One region of the Streptacidiphilus sp. PAMC 29251 genome, then DNA from elsewhere that is predicted to be linked to it. Evidence: riboswitches for the same ligand, from Rfam matches in the RefSeq annotation. Region 1 holds a riboswitch; each other region holds the start of a gene.
The links. A riboswitch is a leader RNA that binds a small molecule or an ion and turns the genes downstream of it on or off. The one in region 1 is predicted to bind cyclic di-AMP.
Positions count from the first base shown of each region.

Region 2: another riboswitch for cyclic di-AMP. It lies ahead of ACXKR8_RS08455 (transglycosylase family protein); the one in region 1 lies ahead of ACXKR8_RS45090 (glycoside hydrolase family 16 protein).
Region 3: another riboswitch for cyclic di-AMP. It lies ahead of ACXKR8_RS13240 (C40 family peptidase); the one in region 1 lies ahead of ACXKR8_RS45090 (glycoside hydrolase family 16 protein).
Region 4: another riboswitch for cyclic di-AMP. It lies ahead of ACXKR8_RS30905 (transglycosylase family protein); the one in region 1 lies ahead of ACXKR8_RS45090 (glycoside hydrolase family 16 protein).

Region 1 covers NZ_CM135725.2:9,440,209-9,444,351, reverse strand. The annotation lists gene ACXKR8_RS45105 (arabinofuranosidase catalytic domain-containing protein) at 1-132, opposite strand, end outside; gene ACXKR8_RS45100 (transglycosylase SLT domain-containing protein) at 378-965, opposite strand; gene ACXKR8_RS45095 (pyridoxamine 5'-phosphate oxidase family protein) at 1,227-1,880, opposite strand; cyclic di-AMP (ydaO/yuaA leader) riboswitch at 2,101-2,246, shown strand; gene ACXKR8_RS45090 (glycoside hydrolase family 16 protein) at 2,261-3,517, shown strand; gene ACXKR8_RS45085 (ATP-binding protein) at 3,558-4,143, shown strand, end outside.
Region 2 covers NZ_CM135725.2:1,769,704-1,773,846, reverse strand. The annotation lists gene ACXKR8_RS08470 (CARDB domain-containing protein) at 1-35, shown strand, start outside; gene ACXKR8_RS08465 (hypothetical protein) at 96-779, opposite strand; gene ACXKR8_RS08460 (transglycosylase family protein) at 1,344-2,030, shown strand; cyclic di-AMP (ydaO/yuaA leader) riboswitch at 2,220-2,392, shown strand; gene ACXKR8_RS08455 (transglycosylase family protein) at 2,398-3,699, shown strand; gene ACXKR8_RS08450 (CsbD family protein) at 3,793-3,966, opposite strand; gene ACXKR8_RS08445 (NADPH:quinone oxidoreductase family protein) at 4,043-4,143, opposite strand, start outside.
Region 3 covers NZ_CM135725.2:2,835,105-2,839,247, forward strand. The annotation lists gene ACXKR8_RS13230 (RNA polymerase sigma factor) at 1-611, opposite strand, end outside; gene ACXKR8_RS13235 (YciI family protein) at 584-1,003, opposite strand; gene ACXKR8_RS13240 (C40 family peptidase) at 1,202-2,215, opposite strand; cyclic di-AMP (ydaO/yuaA leader) riboswitch at 2,274-2,431, opposite strand; gene ACXKR8_RS13245 (C40 family peptidase) at 2,716-3,726, opposite strand; partial or broken gene ACXKR8_RS13250 (NYN domain-containing protein) at 3,939-4,143, opposite strand, start outside.
Region 4 covers NZ_CM135725.2:6,467,315-6,471,457, forward strand. The annotation lists gene ACXKR8_RS30895 (winged helix-turn-helix domain-containing protein) at 1-535, shown strand, start outside; gene ACXKR8_RS30900 (HAD family hydrolase) at 552-1,286, shown strand; cyclic di-AMP (ydaO/yuaA leader) riboswitch at 1,393-1,547, shown strand; gene ACXKR8_RS30905 (transglycosylase family protein) at 1,551-2,318, shown strand; gene eno (phosphopyruvate hydratase) at 2,476-3,765, shown strand; gene ACXKR8_RS30915 (FtsB family cell division protein) at 3,862-4,143, shown strand, end outside.

The DNA.
Region 1 (4,143 bases):
CGCGGCCTGCGACACCCCGGGGAGGGCGACCAGTACGCCGAGGACGAGCGCCAGCGCCGCACCGGCCGCGAGGAGAGCCCTTCGCCATGGGCCACGTCGTAACCGGTCGCCTGTGGATCCGCTTCTACGCATGGGGGTGCTCCTGGGTGGGGAGGGAGTCCAACGTTGTAACGGACATTGAGGCACTCGGCACCGGGTGCGTCAAGACTCTCCGCGCGATCCCGTCGGCGCGCTGCGGCGGAAGTTTTCGCACCAGCCATCCCACCTGGGATGATGAAGAGGACTGCGCATCTGATGATGGATCAGCTCAGATGGGCCGGAGCCAGGGGTTTCCGACAGCCGACGCTACGGCCGTGGAAGTCCATCGTTGTAACAGGTCAGTAGCCCTGCTTGCCGTAGGCGACGCTGTCGAAGGAGCCGTAGCGGTCATTGGCGTAGCGGACGCCGGCGATGATCGAGTCGACCGGGTCCAGGATGTCCTTGTGCCCGGGCAGCGACCACTCGGCGAAGGTCGGCTTGATGGTCTGGATCAGACCGTAAGTACCCCCGTACAGGGCCTGGTTGCCGTCCCAGTGGTTCTCGGCGCGGGGGTTGCCGCTGGACTCGGTCATCGCACGGGCCTTGATGGCATGGGCGTTGGGGACATGGTCCCCGTGCGCGGCCAGGACGGCGCGGGCCTCGGAGATCCAGCCCTCCAGGTTGTTCGGATAGCTCTTCTGCGCCGGTGCGCGGCCGGCAGCGGTCTTGGCGGGCGCTGCGGCCTTGGCCGCCTTGACCCCAGCCGCCTTGGTCGACCCAGCTGCCTTGGCCTCAGCCGCCTTGGCCGCCGCCGAGCCGGTTATTCGCGCCGGTGCCGCGTGGGCCTGGGCGCTGGGGGCGCCCACCGCCGTGCCCAGCACCACGGTCGAGGCGATCACCAGGTAGGCGGTCAGACCTGCGGGCGTGCGGGACTTGAGCTGCTGCATGACTCTCCTGAGGGATCTACGACGAACACGTCGTCAACGGCCACGACCGCTCGCCGGGTATCTCCCGCAGGCAACAGTCGAGGGGCTCACCGGCCGTGGACTCAGGCCGGTCGCCACGGGCGTGAACTTTTCGCCCGTACATCCACCCTCACACGATCAACGTCGCCGCCCTAGGGACCTTGTGCCCCCATCCCCGCGCCCACCGAACCGGGGCCTCCTGCCCTCCGCGCCACGCCCCGGGCCCAGCGCCGCACCCCCGACTCAGCCCGCGCCGAGGTACGGCGGCAGCGGGGTGCCCGGTGCGAGGTCCTCGGCCGGGACCGGTGTGCCGTGGCCGCGAGTGACCGGGACCACACCGCTCCAGTACGGAAGGGCGAGGTCCTCGGCGTCGTCCACGGGGCCGCCGGTGCGGACCTTGGCGGAGACCTCGTCCAGGTCCAGCCGGATCACCGCGGTCGCGGCCAGTTCCTTGGCGTCGGCGCGGCGGGAGTCCTGCGACCGTCCCGCGACCACCTGCTCCACCAGGGCGTCCAGGGCCTCGGCGCGCTCGGCCGGGTCCACCACCTGGTGCGCGGTGCCGTGGACGACGACCGAGCGGTAGTTGAGCGAGTGGTGGAAGGCGGAGCGGGCCAGGACCAGGCCGTCCACATGGGTCACGGTCAGGCAGACCGCGAGGCCGGGGTCGGCGGCTCCGCGCAGCGGACGGGATCCGGTGGAGCCGTGGAGGTACAGCCGTTCGCCGATCCGGCCGTAGAGCGTGGGGAGCACGACCGGGGCGCCGTCCCGGACGAAGCCGAGGTGGCAGACATAGCCCTCGTCCAGGATCGAGTGAACCAGCTCACGGTCGTAGGAGGCACGCTCCCGACTGCGGGTGGGGACGGTGCGTTCGGTCGGCTGGTAGGCGGCGGTGGCCACAGATTCCCTGCTCTCTATTGAACTAGTGCATAAATATCTTTGCGTTAGAACATTATGACCACCGTTTCGAGGCTCGCTCAAGCCCTTTTGGAGGCGGGTGTGAGTAGACGCACATTGCATTGTCGAATCCACGTTCGCCTGCCTAGCCTGCAGGTTCCGCCGTGGGCGGACCCCGTCGCCGGGACGCCGAGTCCTGTCCGCTCGCCGGCGGGAACCCGAGCACCGAACTCGGACAGGAGCGGGGGAACCAGGTCAGTTGCCGTACCCACGCCCGCACGGGCAGGTGGGTACCGGCTCGGGGTGAAGCCGCTCCCCAGGCGGCCGGGCTTCCTCAGGCCCGAACCCGACAGCTCACCTCGTAGGCGTCACGAGGCCCTGCCATGCCCCTGTCGATCACCCCTGCGCGCTTCGGCGCGATAGCCGGCGCGGCCGCCCTGGCCGCCATCCCGCTCGCGGGAACGGCCAACACGGCCGCCGCGGCCCCCGCGGCCTCCGGCGTCACCCAGGACCGGCTCACCCCCGCCACCATGACCGCCGGCGCCCCCGCCCGCGCGGCCCTCACCGTCCACTCCGGCTCCTGCTTCACGGCCAGGACCCTGGGCGTGGGCGTCCGGGACGCGGCCGGTGCCAACCTGGACTTCCCCGGCTCCGCGTCCAACGTCCGGATCTGCCCCGGCGGCGTCTCGATCACCACCGGCAGCCGCACGCTGTCGGCCGGCAGCTACACCGAGTTCGGTTTCTGGCAGGACGCCTCGGGCGCCTGGCACAACCTCCCCTCCCGGACGCTGACGGTGTCCGCCGCCGTGTCCGCCGCCGCCCCGACCACCACGCCGGCCACACCCGCGCCGACCCCGACGCCGACCCCCACGCCGACCCCGACACCCACCCCCACCGCGCCCGTGACCGGGGCCGCGCCCGTGCCGGGGAAGTCGCTGGCCTGGTCCGACGAGTTCAGCGGACCCATCGCCTGGGGCAGCCGCTGGGTCGGCAGCACCAGCACCGCGTTCCAGTACGGGAGCCACAACCCGAACGACAACAAGCTCGACTGGCTCAGCCCCAACGCCGTGACCGTGGCCGACGGTGTCGCCACCTTCACCGCTACCCCGTCCTCGACCACCCTGGAGAACGGCAAGCAGGCCTGGACCACCGGCCAGCTCACCACCGAGGGCTCGACCCAGGGCTTCCAGGTCAAGACCGGTGACTACGCCGAGGCCCGGGTCAAGCTCCCGTCCGGCACCGGCGCCTGGCCGGCGCTGTGGACCTGGAAGGACGGCAACGGCGAGATCGACTCCTTCGAGTACCACCCGGACAACCCGCACCTGCTGGAGCTGTCCAACCACGTCAACGCCGCCCACGACTACTACACCGACGCCAGTGCCGTCAGCCCGGACAGCTGGGTGACCATCGGCACCTACTACGGCGCCGACTCGGTCGACTGGTACGTCAACGGCACCAAGGTCTACTCGGACCACACCGGCGTCGGCACCGGCTGGTCGGCCTACCTGAACCTCAGCCTCTCGGTCAGCGCCGGGCAGTACCACCCCCCCCTCCGGCACGGCACCGATCAGCTTCGCCGCCGACTACGTCCGGGTCTACCGCTGAGCCGGGAGGCCAATTTTTGGCATATGCCACTCTGATTCCCTGTCACCGCCCGGCCCGCGCCTGTACGTTGGGAGCATGAGCACGGCTGTTCCGGGCGGGAACGCTCCCTGGAGGCGTGCCGGTGATCTGCCCGCCGAGGTCACGGGCTTTGTCGGCCGGGCGGATCAACTTGCCTCGCTGCAGCGGCTGCTGGCGGTTTCTCGGCTGGTCACGCTGACCGGTCCGGGTGGGGTCGGCAAGACCAGGATCGCCCTGCGCGCCCTGCCCGACCTGCGCGGGGCCTATCCCGACGGCGTCTTCCTGGCCGAGCTGTCCGCCCTCAAGGACCCCGACCTGCTGGCCCGGACGGTCTGCGCCGTGCTGGGCCTCCCCGAACAGGCCGCCAGGACCGCCCTGGAGCAGCTCACCGACCACCTGGCCGGACGTACCGTGCTGCTGGTGCTGGACACCTGCGAGCACCTGGTCGACGCCTGCGCCGCGCTGGCCGGACTGCTGCTGCGCAACTGCCCGCAGGTCAGCGTGCTGGCCACGAGCCGACAGCCGCTGGACGTGCCCGGCGAGCACCTGCTGGTCGTCCCGCCGCTGCCGGTGGAGCCGGAAGGCATCGACGGGACCGGCGCGGTCGCGCTGTTCGCCCAGCGGGCTACCGCGGTGATGCCCT
Region 2 (4,143 bases), 7.7 Mb from region 1:
CCACCTCGACGTTCACGATCACTGTGAACCCGTAGCACGGAGCAACAGCAGTGCCCCGGAGGCAGAACGCTTCCGGGGCACTGCTGTTACTGCTGTCAGGCCGGGAGGCCGACACCGACCGCCGCGACCGTGGCCGTGACCACGGCCAGGGTGTCGGTGACCAGAGCGGTCAGTGCGGCGGTGACCGCGGCGACATCCGTCGCCTGTACCGCGGCGACCAGCGCGGCGGCGTCCTTCTGCAGCGTGGCCAGCGCGTCCGGAACACTCGCCGGGACGGGCACGGGTACGGGCAGCGGCGGCACCGGGGCGGACACCGGCGGCACCGGCACCGGAACGGGCAGCGGCGGCGCGGGAATCGGCAGGCCGTGGATCGGAGCCGACTTCACCGGGGCCTTCACTGGAGCCTTGACCGGAGCCTTCGCCAGGACCTTGGACGGCGCCGCCGGAACGGCCGGCGCGGCCGGCAGCGCGGTGGTGAGGACCTTGCCCGCGCTGGTCAGGGTGGCGAGCTTGGCCTGCAGGTCGGCCGGCGACGGAGCCGGCGCGGTGGCGGTGGCGCTCGACACGAGGCTCGACACGGCCTCGGTCACGCCGCCCAGCGCACCGAGCGCGCCCAGGGTCGCGGCCGGATCGGGGGCCGCGGGCAGTGCTGCCTGCGGCTGCACGGACGTGCCGTGGTCCACCGGAGTGGCGGACGCGCTGGGCACAACAGCACCCGTGATCACCGTCGAGGCCAGGACAGCACAGGCGAGCGTGGTGCGAATGCGAACGATACGCATGGAAAAACCCTTACTTCGGAACTGAGTGGGACAGTCCCACGGTCACCTTGCTCACTACACTCGGCAACCGGACGCACCCATACGGTGATCGGCCCCTTCATTGCGGCCCAGGTCACATCGCCGTCCTTCGATTGAATGAAAACGAAGATCATCAGTGACCGGCGGCTGATGAGTACTGACTGTGCGTGGACTGTGTGTGGCAGCTCACTCGACTGGAGCGTGGTCTAGACCACAAAGATCACCTCTGGCGGGGTGGTTCGGTGCCAGCAGGGGCCTGAATACAGGCTTAATACCGCCGGTAACAGTGCTCTGATCTGGGACTTTGCTGGGATCGTTGATGTCCGGGGGTTTGTTGCCTACGGTCGAAGACGTGCACTGAGCACCTCCCGGGTTCGCCCGCTTTCGCTTGATGTCTCCGCCTCCACCTGTCCGGTAGGCGGTCAGCAGCGGGCCCCGGGGACGGCCACCGGCCGTCCTCCTGTCACGTCGCGGCGTACCTGTAGCGCGCCTCCTGCGCGCCGACGCCGACGCCGTGCTGACCCCGGGACCTGTCGAAAGGACTCCATGAACTTCCGTCACGCCACCGCCACCACCGCTGCCACCGCCACCACCAGGAAGAACCGCCTGCGGGCGGCCCTGGCCGTCGGCGTGGTCGCCGCCGTCCCGGTGGTCGGCCTGGTCAGCGCGACCGGCGCCTCGGCCGCGGACTCCTCCACCTGGGACAAGGTCGCCAGCTGCGAGAGCACCAACAACTGGTCCGCCAACACCGGCAACGGCTTCTACGGCGGCCTGCAGTTCACCCCCTCCACCTGGGCCGCCTTCGGCGGCACCGCCTACGCCGCCTCCGCGGACCAGGCCAGCCAGGGCCAGCAGATCGCCGTCGCCGAGAACGTCCTGGCCGCCCAGGGCCCCGGCGCCTGGCCCGTCTGCGGCCCCGAGGCCGGCCTCACCGCCGGCGGCACCCCCGCCACCGTCGACACCACGACCCCGGCCACCAGCACCCCGGCCGCCACCAGCGACGACACCGCCCCGGCCGCGACGAGCACCCCCAGCACCGACACCAGCACCAGCACCGAGAGCGCCCCCGCGGCCACCGGCGCCGGCAGCTACACCGTCCAGTCCGGCGACACCCTGGGCTCCATCGCCGCCGCCCACGGCACCGACTGGCAGTCCCTGTACAGCGCCAACCAGAGCGTGATCGGCGCCGACGCCGACACCATCTACCCCGGCCAGACCCTCACCATCGGCTAGTCCCAGAGCAGTCGAGCAACACCCGCTGCGGCGCGGCACCCATACCCCCGGGTGCCGCGCCGCAGTGTTAAACGTGACGGACGTCATACTCAGTTGTAGTTTGCTGCCCGGTGTGCGTATGTTTCTGCTCGCCGCACTTAAGCGGAACAGACAAATCCGGAACGCCGAGTCCTGCCGCCGGAGACGTCGAAGACCCACACACCGCACCACGGCAGGAGCGGGGGAACCAGGTTTGCCGCTGTGATCGGCGCTCTTCTCTGAGCGTCTGTCATCACAGCTAGGGGTGAAGCCGTGCAGCGCACGGCCGGGCAACTCCAGCCCGAATCCGACAGCTCACCTCGCAGGCGTGGGAGAGGAACGCTGTTCCATGCTGTCCACCAACGGGCGCCACCGCGCCGTCAAGTCCCGCCGTAGCCGTACCCAGCGTCTGATCGCCTCGGCCGGACTGACCGGTGTCGGGCTCGCCATCCCGCTCGTGAGCGCCACCAGCGCCTCGGCCGCGACCGTCAGCACCTGGGACGCCGTCGCCAACTGCGAGAGCACCGGCAACTGGGCCATCAACACCGGCAACGGCTACTACGGCGGCCTGCAGTTCTCCGCCGACACCTGGGCGGCCTACGGCGGCACCCAGTACGCGTCCAGCGCCGACCAGGCCACCAAGAGCCAGCAGATCGCCGTCGCCGAGAAGGTGCTCGCCTCCCAGGGCCCCGGCGCCTGGCCGGTCTGCGGCCCCCAGGCCGGTCTGACCGCCGGCGGCGCTCCCGCCAACGTCGACACCTCCTCCTCGGGCTCCTCCAGCAGCTCCTCGGACTCCAGCTCGGCCTCCACCCCCAGCTCGACCTCCAGCTCGAGCTCGGACGACTCCGCGTTCGCCAACAAGGTGAAGGCTGCCGCGAACGCGGCGTCGACCTCCACCTCGTCCTCCTCCTCGACCGCGGGCACCTACACCGTGGTCGCCGGCGACTGGCTCTCCACCATCGCCCAGAAGGAGAACGTCTCCGGCGGATGGCAGCGTCTCTACGCCCTCAACCGGGGCACCCTCACCGAGGGCCCGGACGTCATCTACCCCGGTGAGCAGATCAAGCTGGGCGGGGCGGCCACGACGCCCAGCTCCACCCCGTCCAACGACTCGTCGTCCAGCGCCACCGACTCCAGCGCCTCGACCTCCACGGACGACTCCTCGTTCGACGCCAAGGTGGAGGCCGCTGCCGGCGGCCAGTCCAGCTCCTCGGACAGCAGCTCGGCCAGCACCTCGGCGACCAGCTCCGACAGCAGCGCCTCCTCGGCTTCCGACAGCACCGCTTCGGGCAGCATGAGCGCGGCCATCGCCTTCGCCGAGGCCCAGGTCGGCAAGCCCTACGTCTACGGCGGCACCGGCCCCTCGGTCTGGGACTGCTCCGGTCTGACCCAGGCCGCGCTGGCCAAGGCCGGGATCTCGATCCCGCGCACCAGCGAGGACCAGGCCGCGGCCAGCACCCGGGTCTCGCTGGACTCGCTCCAGCCCGGCGACCTGCTGTTCTGGTCCAGCGACGGCACTGCCGCCGGCGCCTACCACGTCGCCATCTACACCGGTAACGGCGGCTACGTCGAGGCCGCCAACCCCAGCGCCGGCGTCAAGACCGACACCATCAGCGACTGGGCCCCGGACTTCGCCGGCCGCATCGGCTGACCCAGTCAGGCTGTGAACGTCACGCGATAAAACCGCCGATGGCCCCTCAGGAAACTGAGGGGCCATCGGCCGTTGTGCTTCCCATGCGGGGAATCAGTCCTTGAAGGCGTCCTTGGCCTTTTCGGCGGCCTGCTTGGCGTCGCCCTTGACCTGGTCGGCCTTGCCCTCGGCCTGCAGCCGCTCGTTGCCCACGGCCTTGCCTGCCGCCTCCTTGACCTTGCCCTTGAGCTTGTCGGCAGTGTTCTTGGCCTTGTCCTCGGTGCTCATGCGGGGCTCCTTCGCTCTCGGGTCTTTGCTGCTCAACCCGCGCCTACCCGAGGTTCCGCAGGGCACGCCCCCCTCTTTACGGCAGGACCACCAGCCGGCCCACGCTGTCGCCGGCGCCCAGCCGGGTGAGGCCTTCGGGGGCCTGGTCGAGGGAGAGGCGGCCGCCGATCAGCGGGG
Region 3 (4,143 bases), 6.6 Mb from region 1:
GCGGCGATGGTCTTCTTCGCCCGGGTGATCCGGGCCTGGACGGTCGCGGTGGGCACCAGGAACGCCCGGGCGATCTCCTCGCTGGACAGCCCGCCGACCACGCGCAGGGTGAGCGCCACCCGGGCCTCGGGCGAGAGCACCGGGTGGCAGGCGGTGAACATCAGCGCGAGGACGTCGTCCGGGACGTGGTCGGGATCCCAGAGCAGGTCCTGCTCCGACCGGCCCGGCGCGGGGGCCTGCACGCCCGCGCTGAACTCGCCCTCGGCCAGCCGGCCGGCCAGGCCGGCGTACCGCTGCTCCAGGGCGGACCTGCGGCGGAAGCCGTCGATGGCGCGCCGGCGTGCGGTCGCCAGCAGCCAGCCCACCGGGCTGGCCGGCGCACCGTCGCGCGGCCAGGCCACCAGTGCCTCCGCCAGCGCCTCCTGGGCCAGGTCCTCGGCGAGGGCGAAGTCCCCGGTGTAGCGGGTCAGCGCACCGATGATCCGGGCGGACTCGATCCGCCAGACCGCCTCCAGGGCCCGCCGGGCCGCAGTGTCGCCCGGCGGGCCCCCGCCCGCCGGGCCGTCGTCGGCCGCGGGGGGTGTCAGATCTGGCCGGTCCGCTCGCGCCACGCCCGCTCCTTGGTGATCCACTCGTTGTCCTGCGGGAACTCGTCGATGCTCGGCACCCGGCGGACCTCGCACTTGGAGCCGGGGAGGGCGGGCAGCCGCTTGGCCCACTCGACCGCCTCCTCCTTGGAGGCGACGTCGATCAGGTAGAAGCCGCCGAACAGCTCCTTGGTCTCGCCGTAGGGGCCGTCGGTGACCACCGGGGTCTCCGCACTGAAGTCGACCACCACGCCCTGGGACGGGTCGTCCAGGCCCTCGGCGGCGACCAGCACGCCGGCCCGGATCAGCTCCTCATTGAAGCGGCCCACCGTCTCGAGCATCTCCTCGAAGGGCGTCTCCATCATCTTCGCCATGGACTCGTCCGTGCCGCGCATGATCAGCATGTACTTCGCCATCGTCAGTCTCCTCACTCGGGGGCCGCTTCCCGACCCTCTCTATCCCAGGTCGAACGGCGCCGCCACGGATCGACACGACAGACCCACCAGAACCATTTTCTTTTTTCGCCCAGCAGAAAACTCAGAGGCTGTCGCCGGGGACGGGCCGGCGACAGCCTCTGAGAAGGGGGAAGACCTGCGGAGAGTCCGGGGTGTGGCTCAGACCCGGCGCATGGCGTAGATGGAGCCGATGGTGGTCAGCGCCTCGTACTTGACGACGGTGCCGGTGTGCGGAGCGTGCAGGACCATGCCGCCGCCCGCGTACATGCCGACGTGCGAGTCGCCGTTGAAGAAGATCAGGTCGCCGATCTGGAGGTCGGAGACCGAGCCGACGGCGGAGCCGACGTCCACCTGGTCGTAGGTGGTGCGGCCGATCGACACGCCTGCCTGCTTGAAGGCCCACTGCATCAGGCCGGAGCAGTCGAAGGAGTTGGGCCCGGTGGCCCCGTAGACGTACGGGTCGCCGAGGCGGGTCTGCGCGGCGTGGAAGGCCGCCATCGCGGCACCGGAGCCGGCCTTGGTGGAGCCGGGGCTGTACGTGGTGCTGCCGGTGCTGGAGCTGCCGCTGCTGTGGCTGGTGGTGCCGGCGTTCTGCAGCTTGGTGACCGCGGCGCGCTGGGCGGCGGTCAGCGAGGCGAGCTGGGCCTTGGACGCGGCGAGCTTCTGCTGCACGGAGGCCTTGGCCGCGGCGAGCTGCTTGCTGGTGGCGTCGAGCGCCTTCAGCTTGCTCTCGGCGTCGGCCTTCTCACGGTTCAGCGTCTTCTGCTCAGCCGTCAGCGAGTCGAGCAGCGCGGCCTGGCTACCGGTCACCTGGCTCATCGTGGAGGCCTGGTTCAGGTACTCGGTGGGGTTCGCGGACAGCATCAGCTGCACCGAGGGGTCGATCGACCCGCTGCGGTACTGCGCGCTGGCGACCGCGCCGAGCGCGGCGGACTTGGCGCTGACCGAGGCCTGCTGGCGGGCCACCTGGTCCTGCAGGGTGTTGACCTGCTTCTGCAGTGTCTGCTGCTGCGACTGCGCGGCGTCGTACTGCTGGATCGCCTTGTCGGCGTCCTGGTTCTGCTGGTCTATCTCTGCCTTGAGCTGCGCCGTGGTCTGCTTGGGTGCCGCCTGCGCCGACTGGGTGGCGGTCGCGCCGAGCGCGACGGTGGTGGCTGCAGCAGCGGTAAGCACGGTTATCCGCGATCGGCTGGGACTTTTCGGACGACGATGGGACGCCACGAAGGCGAGCTCCTTCTTCCTACGGCCGCCTACCGGGTGAGCTGACGGGTTCGGGCTGGAAGACGTGCCCTACGACGCTTCACCGGCGGACCGGCCTGGCGTCGATTCACCCCGAGGGAACTTGGTTCCCCGGCTCCGAACTGACGGCTGATCCAGCGTGCCCCGCTGGATGCGGAACAGCCTGCCGTGCGGTCGAACTCGGCGGAAACCGCCGCTGCCACCCTGCTGGGTGATCGACTTCGCGGTGGTTCGATCGCTGACACTAGTGACCCGAACGTGATCTATTCAAATCCTTGTAAGTAAAAACTCTTTTAGGTTTCGAAAGAGCATCGGGTCGGCGACTGAACGTAGTCGCTGAATGACCATCCGATGACGACATGGCACCCAAATCGGTCATCTGGTCGAGACGGCAGCAACGCGTGTGACGTGAGTCACAGTCGAGTAAATAACCGTCAGAAGCGGCGAATGGCAACGATGGTGCCGAAATAGGACAGCGGCTGGATGTCCACCGTGAGCCCCGGGTGGGGAGCGCTCAGCAGCATCCCCTTCCCGGCGTAGAGGCCCACGTGGTCGCCGCCCATGTTCACGATGATGTCGCCGACCTTGAGGTCCGCGTAGGACACCCCGGTGCCCACCGTCTCGTCCGAGTACGAGTAGTGCGGCAGGGAGATGCCGGCCTTGCCGTAGGCCCACATCACCAGGCCCGAGCAGTCGAACACACTGGGTCCTGAGCCGCCGGAGACGTAGGGGGCCACATTGACCTTGCTCATCGCGGCCAGCATCGCGGTACGGGCCGCCGGGGAGATCCCGGAGAGGTCGATGTCGGACACCGACATGTAACTGCTGCCGGACGAGGGCGGAGTGAAGCCGCCGCCCCCGGCACCGCCGGTGTTCACCTGGGTGCGCTGCTTCGGGGTGAGGGAGTCCAGGATCGCCTGGGCGTGCTTGAGCTTGGCGGCGATGGCCGCCTTGGACTTCTGCATCTGCTTCAGCAGCACCTGCTGGGCGCCCAGCTCCTGGGCCGCCTCGGCCTTCTCGGCCGCCAGCGCGTGCTGCTGCGCCACCAACTGGTCCATCAGCGCTGCCTGGTTGCTGTTGACCTGGTCCTCGTCGGAGGCGCGGTTCAGGTACTCGGTCGGGTCCGCGGAGAGCATCAGCTGCACCGCCGGGTCCACCGAACCGTCCCGGTACTGCGCGCTGGCCACCGCGCCCAGGACCGCCATCTCCTTGTTCACCACGGCCTGCTGACGGGCTATCTCGTCCTGCAGGTTGTTGACCTTCTTCTGCAGCGCCTGCTGCTGGGCCTGCGCCCCGTCGTACTGCTCCGTCGCCGCCGCGGCCGCGTTGCGGTCCGCGTCGACCTGCGTCTTGGCCTGGCCCGTCGTGGTGGCCGGCGCCGCGCTGGCCGCGGTCTGCGCCGCCAGCGCGACCGCCGTGGCCGCCGCAGCCGTGAGGATGGTCACGCGGGCACGGCCTGGCTGCTTCAAACGACGGTGTGAGACCACGGAGCCGGGTTCCCTTCAGGACGACACAGAAGTTCGAAGGGAGACACTAGTGAGGAACATGTGAGCTTGTCGCCCCCGCCGGGGAGTCCGGCCGGTAATGCCCCTAATGTCCGGTACAGGTAAGAGGTTTGAAGCCCTGACCCCCGCCCTCAGGTGCGACTCTGCAGCCCTCAGGTGCGGATCAGCCGCTTCAGCAGCATCGCCGAGGGGACGGGGCGGGCCCCCGCCTTGCGGACGCCGTCGGCGACCTCGCGGTCGGTGGACACCACCACCACCGGACGGCCCTCCGGCTCGGCCCGGACCAGCCGGCGGATCAGCTCGTCCGCGGTCTCCCCGGAGCGGCTGAACAGCACCCGAACGCCGCGCGGCGGGGCC
Region 4 (4,143 bases), 3.0 Mb from region 1:
CGCGGCGATACAGCTGCAGATGCTGGCGCTGCGCGCCTCCCGGACGGTGCTCAGCGAGTTCCGGATCCGGCTGCTGGTCTCCAACTACTCGGCCACGCCCACCTTTCCGCGGGTCATCGGCCATCCCGACGACCACCGTCCGCTGGCCCGGCTGCAGCTCATCACGCAGACCCAGGTGGCCAGCCTGCAGGCGGCGGTGGACAACCTGCGCACCTTCCAGTTGGTCGAAGGCAACCCGAAGGTGGAGGTTCGAGCCGTACCCTTTCCGCCGATGACCAAGTTGTACGTGCTGAACGGGAACGAGGTGCTGGAGGGCTTCTACCAGCTGACGGAGCGGTCGGTCGACATCGGTGGCGAGGAGTACCGGATCGACGACCTGGCCGGCCTGGACAGTAAGCTTTTCTGGCGTACTCGACACGCCCTGCCCAACCATGTCGACTCCAAGTTCGTCCGCACGGTCCAGGCGTTCTTCGAGTCCTGGTGGGTAAAGGCCGAACGCTATGGCGTCCAACTGCACCGAGACCCCAGAGACTGAGAGCGAGCCATCCGTCGTGTCACCGCAACGAGCCCCGGCAGCAGCGAAGGTGGAGCGGGCGAAGGTGGTCCTGCTGGACTTCGACGGTCCGGTCTGCTCGGTGTTCGCCGGGCACCCGGCGCCGGGGGTGGCCCGGAAGCTGCTGCGCGAGCTCGACGCGCAGGGCGTCCGGCTCCCCGGCGAGCTGGCGGGCACCGAGGATCCGCACGGCCTGCTGGACGGCCTGGCCAAGGCGCTCGGCGGCCAGGGCCTGTCCGAGCCGGAGATCAAGGCGCTCACCCGGCAGTTGGACGGCCGGCTGGCCGAGGCCGAGCAGGAGGCCGTCGGCACCGCCGCGGAGACGCCGGACGCCGTGGACGCGGTGCTGCGGCTGCTGCGCTCGGGCCGGTCGGTGGCCGTGGTCAGCAATAACGCGACCGCCGCGGTGGAAGCGTACCTGCGGCGCCGGGAGCCGCTGGCGGAGCTGCTGCGGGGGCGGGTCTTCGGCCGCCCCGCGGACCCGGCGCTGATGAAGCCCCGCCCCTATCTGCTGGACCGGGCGGTGGCCGCGGTGCGGGGCAGCGCCGCTGACGCGGTGCTGATCGGGGACGCGGTCACCGATGTCGAGGCGGCGGCCGGCGCCGGGGTGGATTTCGTCGGATTCGCGGGCGGGGACGAGCGGCGGCGGAAGCGCCTGGTGGGTGCGGGAGTTGCGGACGACTGCGTGATCGACCACTGGAGTGAATTGGGAGCTTTCTCCCTACTTCAGTGAAGGGACGGGGCTTGTGGTTATGCAGTTCATATGTCTAGCCTTCCGGCACGCCCGCATGCGCGGGCGACTGCCCTTCGGGACGCCGAGTCCTGTCCAGCCGGGGGGCGGAACCCACACTCTTTGATTGGGCAGGAGCGGGGGACCCAGGTAAGTCGCCGCAGTTCACAAGGCTGCGGCTCGGGGTGAAGACGCGTCAAGCGTCCGGGCTACCTACCGGCCCGAACCCGACAGCTCACCTCGCAGGCGTCGGAGAGGGACCCTGCCATGCTCTTCACCACCCCTGTCGCCGGTCGCCATCGCAAGCCCCGCAGCAGCAGCACCGCGCGTCTGGTGGCCACCGCGAGTCTCGGCACCGCCGGGATAGCGCTGCCGCTGATCGGCGCGACCAGCGCCTCCGCCGCATCCGTGTCCACCTGGGACAAGGTCGCCAGTTGCGAGAGCGGGGGCGACTGGTCCATCAACACCGGCAACGGCTACTACGGCGGGCTGCAGTTCTCGGCCTCGACCTGGGCCGGGTACGGCGGCACCGCGTACGCCTCCACCGCCAACCACGCCAGCAAGGGCCAGCAGATCACCATCGCCGAGAAGGTGCTGGCCGCGCAGGGCCCCGGCGCCTGGCCGGTCTGCGGACCCCGGGCCGGACTGAGCCAGGGCGGCGGCGCGCCGGTGGTGAGCACCACACCGACCAAGAAGGCCCCCGCCAAGAAGGCCCCGGCCAAGAAGACCACCACCACGCACAGCACCACCAAGCAGACCAGCACCGGCAAGCACAGCGGCGCCGGCAGCAGCACGCACAGCGTGAAGACCACCCCCAGCACCCCGAAGCACGCCGCCCCCTCGGTGCAGCAGGCGTCCCCGACGCACAGCACCGGCCACGGCGACTACACCGTCAAGCCGGGCGACACCCTCTCCGGCATCGCCGCCTCCGCGCACCTCGGCGGCGGCTGGAAGGCGCTGTACCAGGAGAACCGCTCCACCGTCGGCGGCAACCCGGACCTGATCTTCCCGGGCCAGCGGCTCGACGTCGGCTGACTCCGACTGCCCCGCCCGCGGCCCCTGCCCGCCAGGTGAACTACTGGTGGGTAGGGGCTCCGGCTGGTGAGACACCCGCGCGGTCCGGGTGGCCACGCCCTCTGCTGCGGCTAGGCTCTTGGGGTAAGCACCCCAGTATTCCCCCAAGGAGATGCCTGTGCCGTCCATCGACGTCGTCGTAGCCCGGGAGATCCTCGACTCACGAGGCAACCCCACGGTCGAGGTCGAGGTCGGCCTCGACGACGGCAGCACCGGGCGTGCCGCCGTTCCGTCCGGCGCCTCGACCGGTGCCTTCGAAGCCCTTGAGCTGCGTGACGGTGACAAGTCCCGTTACGGCGGCAAGGGCGTCGAGAAGGCCGTCCTCGCCGTCATCGAGCAGATCGGCCCGGAGCTGATCGGCTACGACGCCACCGAGCAGCGCCTGATCGACCAGGCGATGCTGGACCTGGACGCGACCCCGGACAAGTCCTCGCTCGGCGCCAACGCCATCCTCGGCGTCTCGCTCGCCGTGGCGCACGCCGCCTCCGAGGCCAGCGACCTGCCGCTGTTCCGCTACCTGGGCGGCCCCAACGCCCATGTGCTGCCGGTCCCGATGATGAACATCCTCAACGGCGGCTCGCACGCGGACTCCAACGTCGACATCCAGGAGTTCATGATCGCTCCGATCGGCGCGCCCTCGTTCTCCGAGGCCGTCCGCTGGGGCGTCGAGGTCTACCACACCCTCAAGGGTGTGCTGAAGGAGCGCGGCCTCTCCACCGGTCTCGGCGACGAGGGCGGCTTCGCCCCGAACCTGGACAGCAACCGCGAGGCGCTCGACCTCATCGTCGAGGCCATCAAGAAGGCCGGCTACACCCCCGGCAAGGACGTCGCGCTGGCCCTGGACGTGGCCGCGTCCGAGTTCTACAAGGACGGCGCCTACCAGTTCGAGGGCAAGGCGCTCTCCGCCTCCGAGCTGACCGACTACTACGCCGAGCTGGTCGCCGCGTACCCGCTGGTCTCCATCGAGGACCCGCTGTTCGAGGACGACTGGGACGGCTGGAAGACCCTCACCGCCAAGCTGGGCGACAAGGTGCAGATCGTCGGTGACGACCTGTTCGTCACCAACCCGGTCCGCCTCGCCCGCGGCATCAAGGAGGGCGCGGCCAACGCGCTGCTGGTGAAGGTCAACCAGATCGGCTCGCTGACCGAGACCCTGGACGCGGTGGAGCTGGCCCAGCGCAGCGGCTTCCGCTGCATGATGTCGCACCGCTCCGGCGAGACCGAGGACGTCACCATCGCCGACCTCGCCGTCGCCACCAACTGCGGCCAGATCAAGACCGGCGCCCCGGCCCGCTCCGAGCGCGTCGCCAAGTACAACCAGCTGCTGCGCATCGAGGAGATCCTCGACGAGGCCGCCGAGTACGCCGGCCGCGGCGCGTTCCCGCGCTTCCAGCCCGCCGCCGACTGACGACTCGTCGTGCTGGACCGGTGCCCCGCCGCGATCACCCTCTAGGGTGGGCGGCGGGGCACCGGCGCATCCACAGGGACACGGGAGGGCGAGAACGTGAGCAGCAAGGCAGGCAGTCGCAGGCCGCGTTTCACCGGCCGCGCCGCGGTGCTCGCCCTGGTGCTCTGCTCGCTGATCGCCGCGCTGGCCTACCCGACCCGGCAGTTCATCGCCCAGCGCTCGCAGATCGCCCAGCAGCGCGCCGCCGCCGAGCAGGCCCAGGCCCAGGTGGACGAGCTGCGCCGGGAGCGGGCCCGCTGGCAGGATCCGGCCTATGTGACGGCCCAGGCCCGCGAGCGGCTGCACTACGGTTTCCCCGGCGAGACCCCGTTCACCGCG